Arthrobacter globiformis: one gene and its partner. The protein of the gene in region 1 binds, or shares a complex with, the protein of each later gene. Links are inferred from orthologs where the notes say so. Each region holds a gene or a part of one and is shown on either strand. Other genes may lie near its edges. The genes, in order: secA and secY.

Region 1 (3,551 bases):
CAGCGCTGCCTCACCGTGCTCCAGCACAGGGCAGCCCTCACCCGGCGGGTGGCTGCCCGGGCTCCACGGAAGATGGGGCTGCTCCACCGCAACGCGTCAGTCCGCTCGGTCCGCGCCTGCGCGGTGACACCTGACGTTTACGAGGCCAGCGCGGTGGTGATTGATGAACTGCGGGTCCGGGCAGTAGCCGTCCGGCTGGAACGCAGCAAGAATGTCTGGCGCGTGACCGCCCTGGAGATTGGCTGACGCGAATGCAGGAAAGGACCGGAGCACGGGCTCCGGTCCTTTCCTGTCATATCCGCTGGCTAGCGCTTTTTCTTCTTCCCGTCACGCCGCTCCTGCGAAGCGGCCTTGGCGGGGTTGCCCGAACGGCCTGCAGCGCGGCCTTCGATCCGGGTCTCGGCTCCGCCGTCTTCCCGTGGTGCGGTGTACTGGAGCTGGGCGGGCTTCTCCGGGGCTTCAAGACCGGCGGCACGGATCTGCGGCTCGTGGTGTTCGGTATGGCCTCCGGCGGCATCGGCAACCACGACGTCCTCGGCCGGGGTGACTTCCACTTCGAGGTTGAAGAGGAAGCCGACGCTCTCCTCCCGGATGGCTTCCATCATGGACTGGAACATCGTGAAACCTTCACGTTGGTACTCCACCAGCGGATCACGCTGGGCCATCGCACGCAGGCCGATGCCCTCCTTGAGATAGTCCATCTCGTACAGGTGCTCCTGCCACTTCCGCCCGATGACGGAGAGCACAACACGCCGCTCGAGTTCACGCATGCTCTCGGAGCCGATCGCCTCCTCGCGTGCCTGATACACCAGCTTGGCATCCGACAGGATTTCTTCCCTCAGGAACTCCACGGTGATGCGCGACTTGCCGCCGGCCTCGTCAATGACATCGTGCGGCGTCACGGTGACGGGGTAGAGCGTCTTGAGGTTGGTCCAGAGCTGCTCGAAGTCCCAGTCGTCGCCGTTGCCTTCGGCGGTCGCTTCGTCGATCAGTGCGTTGATGGTGTCTTCCAGGAAGAACTGCACCTTTTCGTGAAGGTCGTCGCCTTCGAGGATCCGGCGGCGGTCGCCGTAGATGGCTTCGCGCTGGCGGTTGAGGACGTCGTCGTATTTCAGAACGTTCTTGCGCTGCTCGGCGTTCCGGCCCTCGACCTGCCCCTGGGCCGAGGCAATGGCGCGCGAGACCAGCTTGGATTCCAGCGCCACGTCGTCGGGTACGGAGCTGTTCATCAGCCGCTCCGCAGCACCCGAATTGAACAGGCGCATGAGGTCGTCGGTCAGCGAAAGGTAGAAGCGGGATTCGCCGGGGTCGCCCTGGCGGCCTGAGCGGCCGCGGAGCTGGTTGTCGATGCGGCGGGATTCGTGGCGCTCAGTTCCCAGCACATACAGTCCGCCCAAGCCCAGCACTTCCTCGTGCTCGTCCTTGACGGCTTTCTTCGCAGCCTCCAGCGCCCCGGCCCAGGCTGCCTCGTACTCCTCCGAGTTTTCCTCCGGGTCAAGTCCCCGCTGTGCGAGTTCGGCGATGGCGGTGAACTCGGCGTTACCGCCCAGCATGATGTCCGTGCCGCGGCCAGCCATGTTCGTGGCGACAGTCACCGCCCCCTTGCGTCCGGCCTGGGCCACGATGGCAGCTTCACGGGCGTGGTTTTTGGCGTTGAGAACCTCGTGCCGGATGCCCTCCTTCGCCAGCAGGCGCGAGAGGTACTCGCTCTTTTCGACGCTCGTGGTGCCCACCAGGACCGGCTGGCCGTCCGCGTGGCGTTCGGCGATGTCCCGGACCACGGCCTCGAACTTCACAACCTCGTTCTTGTACACCAGGTCGGACTGGTCGATCCGCTGCATGTCGCGGTTCGTGGGGATGGCCACTACCCCGAGCTTGTACGTGCTCATGAATTCGGCGGCTTCGGTCTCGGCCGTGCCTGTCATGCCGGAGAGCTTGTCGTACATGCGGAAGTAGTTCTGCAGCGTCACCGTGGCAAGGGTCTGGTTTTCAGCCTTGATCTCGACGCCCTCTTTGGCTTCGATCGCCTGGTGCATGCCTTCGTTGTAGCGGCGGCCAGCCAGAATACGGCCGGTGTGCTCGTCAACGATGAGGACTTCGCCGTCGAGGATGACGTAGTCCTTGTCCCGCTTGAACAGCTCCTTGGCCTTGATGGCGTTGTTGAGGAAGCCGATCAGGGGCGTGTTGGCGGATTCGTAGAGGTTCTGGATGCCGAGGTAGTCCTCGACCTTCTCGATTCCGCTTTCGAGGACGCCGACGGTGCGCTTCTTCTCGTCGACTTCGTAGTCCTTCTCCGGCTGCAGGCGCAGGACAACCTTGGCGAACTCGCTATACCAGCGGTTCGTGTCACCCTGGGCCGGACCGGAAATGATCAGCGGCGTTCGGGCCTCGTCGATGAGGATCGAGTCGACTTCATCGACGATCGCAAAGTTGTGGCCGCGCTGGACCAGTTCTGACTTGTCCCACGCCATGTTGTCGCGGAGGTAGTCGAAGCCGAATTCGTTGTTGGTGCCGTAGGTGATGTCGGCAGAATACTGCTCGCGGCGGACAGCCGGGTCCTGGTTGGCGAGGATGCAGCCGCTGGTGAGCCCCAGGAAGCGGTAGACGCGGCCCATAAGCTCAGACTGGTACTCGGCCAGGTAGTCGTTCACGGTGACAACGTGCACGCCTTTTCCGGTGAGGGCATTGAGGTAGGCCGGAGCAGTGGCCACCAGAGTCTTGCCTTCACCAGTCTTCATTTCGGCGATGTTGCCCATGTGCAGGGCGGCACCACCCATGAGCTGAACATCGAAGTGCCGCATGCCGAGCGTGCGCGAGGACGCCTCGCGCACGGCGGCAAAGGCTTCCGGCAGAAGGTCGTCGAGCTTCTCGCCATCCTGGTGGCGCGCACGGAGCCGGTCTGTTTCTTCGCGCAGTTCCGCATCCGTAAAGGTTTGGAACGAGTCTTCAAGAGCGTTAATGGAATCAGCATAGTTCCGCAGTTGCCTCAGGAGTTTTTTGTCACCTGTGCGGAGAATTTTTTCGATTAGTGATGCCACGTGAAGTTGCTCCCAGTCTCATGCTGCCGAATTCTGGCGTGATTTAGTCTACGGGAGAGACGCTTGGCACGTTGCCCTGTTCCCTCACAGCGGATAGCCGTGGACGGCGGCCGCGACCGCGGGAGCAAGATCTCCCACCGGCGAGACGGCTACGCCGTCCAGTCCCAGCCAACGTGCCATCAGCTGCAGCTCAGCGGCGAGTTCGACGGCGGTGTCCGCCGGAGCGTCCGGCTCGCCGAAACACGCCTTGGCAAGCAACAGGCCCGCGGCGCGGTCTGACTTAAGGTCTACCCGGGCCACAATGCGGTCGCGGAGCAGGAACGGAAGCACGTAATAGCCAAAGCGCCGCTTGGCCACCGGGGTGTAAATCTCGATGCGGTAATGAAATCCGAAGAGCTCTTCAAGCCTGCGCCGTTCAAACACCAGCGAATCGAATGGACTGAGCAGCGCCCTGCCAGCAGCCTGACGCGGCAGCCGCGCCTGGGCGTGGCGGTACACCAACCGGTCCCAACC
Region 2 (3,173 bases), 260 kb from region 1 along the record:
CCGTGGTAGCCCAGGAAGTTGGACTTGGCGCCAGCCTCCAGCAGCACCGCGGCGAAGACCTCGTCCAGCTGCTTCGTGGTGACACCCGGAGCTGCTGCGGCCACGGCTGCGTCGAGGGCGCGGCTCAGGACGAGCCCGGCCTCGTGCATGGTGCGCATCTGGGCGTTGGTCTTGTATTCAATCCGTGGCTGGCCGAATGCCATCAGCGGTGTTTCCTCTCAATGTGCCTCGCCGTTCCGGTTGCCGGATGGAACAGAAGGCGCGGGCTAAAAGCCGGAGGCCCCTCCCCATGGTCCGGGAGGAGCCTCGCAGCGTTGGAACTGATATCAGGCGGCCTGCGCCTCTTTGATTGCCTGCATGACGCGGTCGGTAACCTCGTCGATCTGGCCGATGCCGTCCACCTGGGTCAGGATGCCGCGTTCGGCATACTTGGCCACAACGGCCTCGGTCTGCTCGTGGTAGAGGTCCAGGCGGTGGCGGATGACGGCTTCGTTGTCGTCGCTGCGTCCGGTTTCCTTCGCGCGGCCCAGCAGGCGGGACACGAGCTCCTCGTCGTCAGCCGTGAGCTGCAGGACCACGTCCAGCTTCTGGTCGCCGTCGGCCAGGATCTGGTCCAGGTAGTCAACCTGTGCGGTGGTGCGGGGGTAGCCGTCCAGCAGGAAGCCGTCCTCGACGTCGCCTTCGCTAAGACGGTCGCGGACCATCTTGTTCGTCACGCTGTCCGGGACGAAGTCCCCGTTGGTCCATGTACTTCTTGGCCTCAACGCCGAGCGGCGTCTCGCCCTTCACGTTGGCGCGGAAGATGTCGCCGGTGGAGATCGCAACGACGCCGAGGCGTTCTGAAATGCGCTCCGCCTGCGTGCCCTTGCCCGAACCCGGTGGTCCGATAATCAACATTCTGGTCATCGCAATAGCCCTTCGTAGTGACGCTGCTGTAGCTGCGCGTCAATTTGCTTGACGGTTTCCAGGCCAACGCCCACCATGATCAGGATCGAGGTGCCACCGAACGGGAAGTTCTGGTTTGCGTTGATCAGCACGAGCGCCACCAGCGGTATCAGTGCCACGAAGCCAAGGTAGAAGGCTCCGGGCAGCGTGATGCGCGACAGGACGTACTGCAGGTAATCCGCGGTCGGCTTGCCGGCACGGATACCCGGAATGAAGCCGCCGTATTTCTTCATGTTGTCGCTGACCTCTTCAGGGTTGAAGGTGATCGCGACATAGAAGTAGGTAAAGAAAACAATCATGGCGAAGTACAGCGCCATGTAGATGGGGTGGTCTCCGCGGGTCAGGTTGTTGTTGATCCACTCAACCCACGGCTGGATCGACTCCCCTGCCTTCGGCTGGTTGAACTGCGAGATCAACGCCGGAAGGTAGAGCATCGAGGAAGCGAAGATGACGGGAATGACGCCGGCCATATTCACCTTGATGGGAATGTAGGTGCTGGTGCCGCCCACCGTGCGGCGGCCGATCATCCGCTTGGCGTACTGCACCGGGATGCGGCGCTGGGACTGCTCCACGAAGACCACCAGGGCAACCGTCAGCAGGCCGATGGCCAGCACAATGAAGAACGTGCCCGGACCCTGTGCGGACCAGATGGCGCCCAGCGAGGTGGGGAAGCCGGCAGCGATGGCCGTGAAGATCAGCAGCGACATACCGTTGCCGACGCCCTTCTCGGTCACGAGCTCACCCATCCACATGATGAGGCCGGTGCCGGCCGTCAGCGTGATGATGATGAGGATCGTGGTGATGACGCCCTGATCCGGGATGATGGGCAGGTTGCAGCCGGGCAGCAACTGGCCTGACCGCGCCAGCGACACCAGCGTCGTGGCGTTCAGCAGGCCGAGGGCGATCGTCAGGTACCGCGTGTACTGCGTCAGCTTGGACTGCCCGGAGGCGCCCTCTTCATACAGCTGCTGGAACCGCGGGATGACCACGCGCAGCAGCTGCACAATGATGCTCGCCGTGATGTACGGCATGATGCCCAGGGCGAAGATGGAGACCTGCAGCAATGCACCGCCGCTGAAAAGATTGACGAGCTGGTAGATCCCGCCCTGGGTCTGCCCGTTCGACAAGCATTGCTGGACATTCTGGTAGCTCACACCGGGCGAGGGGATAAACGCTCCCAAGCGGAAGATTGTGATGATTCCCAGCGTGAACAACAACTTGCGTCGCAGATCAGGCGTTCGAAACGCCCGGCCGAATGCGCTTAGCAAGCGTCCTCCTCAGTAGTTAATAAGTCTCGAGATGCAGGTCTATAAACCCAAGAACCGAGTCTAACCGGTGTTTGCGGCATGCGAACAATCCGGAAGACCCAATGGGTATGAAAAAACTCCCGGCACAGGGGCCTCGGCCCCCGTGCCGGGAGTTTGTGCAGCGGGCTAGCGCCCACCGGCTCCGGGACGGAATCCCTTAGAGCGCGGTGGTGCTGCCGCCGGCTGCAGCGATCTTTTCAGTGGCACTGGCTGAGAAGGCGTGGGCGGTGACGTCAACCTTGACGGTGATGTCGCCGGTGCCAAGCACCTTCACGGGCTGGTTCTTGCGAACAGCACCCTTTGCAACCAGGTCCTCCACGGTGACAGTGCCACCTTCCGGGAACAGCTCGTTGAGCTTCTCCAGGTTCACAACCTGGAACTCAACCCGGAACGGGTTCTTGAAGCCGCGAAGCTTCGGCAGGCGCATGTGCAGCGGCAGCTGGCCGCCGGCAAAGCCAGCCTTCACCTGGTAGCGGGCCTTCGTACCCTTTGTACCGCGACCGGCGGTCTTACCCTTGGAGCCTTCACCACGACCAACACGGGTCTTGGCGGTCTTGGCACCCGGGGCGGGACGCAGGTGGTGAACCTTCAGAGCGCTCTGCTTCTCAGCAGCTGCGGTCTCGGCCGTGTTCTTCTCTGCCATTACTTCGCCTCCTCAACATTCACGAGGTGCGGAACCGTGTTGAGCATTCCAACGGTCACGGCGTCGGCGGTGCGGACAACGGTGTGTCCGATCCGCTTCAGGCCGAGGGACCGCAGGGTGTCGCGCTGGTTCTGCTTGGCGCCAATGACGCCCTTGATCTGGGTGATCTCCAACTTGGCGTCGGAGGGAGTCAGGTTCTTCGCCATGACTTAGACACCTGCCTTCTGGCTCATCAGAGCCTTCACCAGTGCCGCCGGGGCGACCTCGTCCAGCGGCAG

Evidence for each region.
Region 2: the proteins of secA (region 1) and secY are in contact, whole or in part, in a crystal structure (PDB 3DIN), measured with the Thermotoga maritima proteins. The link is inferred for Arthrobacter globiformis from one-to-one orthologs. Residues at the interface, in WP_004082002.1 of Thermotoga maritima: Glu261, Ala262, Arg263, Lys300, Ala301, Arg302, Thr303, Ile304, Ile305, Leu323, Tyr324, Asp325, Pro326, Val329, Ser330, Tyr333, Ile336, Lys340, Phe345, Val349, Glu363, Phe364, Tyr374, Ser375, Gly376, Gly377, Glu393, Ile395, Thr482, Ser483; in WP_004081795.1 of Thermotoga maritima: Glu108, Gly109, Glu110, Glu111, Ala236, Glu237, Arg238, Arg239, Ile240, Thr241, Ile242, Gln243, Tyr244, Ala245, Arg246, Arg247, Val248, Thr249, Gly250, Arg251, Arg252, Val253, Tyr254, Gly256, Ala257, Ser258, Thr259, Tyr260, Leu261, Pro262.

Annotation. Positions count from the first base shown.
Region 1 is NZ_JAUSYZ010000001.1:3,879,172-3,882,722, forward strand. Bases 106-3,340 are described here. They hold secA (preprotein translocase subunit SecA), read right to left. Parts: upstream 3,039-3,340; coding sequence 306-3,038; downstream 106-305. Other genes in these bases: QF036_RS17655 (Rv3235 family protein), read left to right, coding at 106-246; QF036_RS17665 (winged helix-turn-helix domain-containing protein), read right to left, coding at 3,123-3,340. Also shown: more of QF036_RS17655, read left to right, coding at 1-105; more of QF036_RS17665, read right to left, coding at 3,341-3,551. UniProt on the Escherichia coli protein: Required for protein export, interacts with the SecYEG preprotein conducting channel.
Region 2 is NZ_JAUSYZ010000001.1:4,134,302-4,137,474, forward strand. What follows is about bases 59-2,915. They hold secY (preprotein translocase subunit SecY), read right to left. Parts: upstream 2,214-2,915; coding sequence 903-2,213; downstream 59-902. Other genes in these bases: map (type I methionyl aminopeptidase), read right to left, coding at 59-203; rplO (50S ribosomal protein L15), read right to left, coding at 2,410-2,895; rpmD (50S ribosomal protein L30), read right to left, coding at 2,895-2,915. Also shown: more of map, read right to left, coding at 1-58; more of rpmD, read right to left, coding at 2,916-3,101; rpsE (30S ribosomal protein S5), read right to left, coding at 3,105-3,173. UniProt on the Escherichia coli protein: The central subunit of the protein translocation channel SecYEG. Consists of two halves formed by TMs 1-5 and 6-10.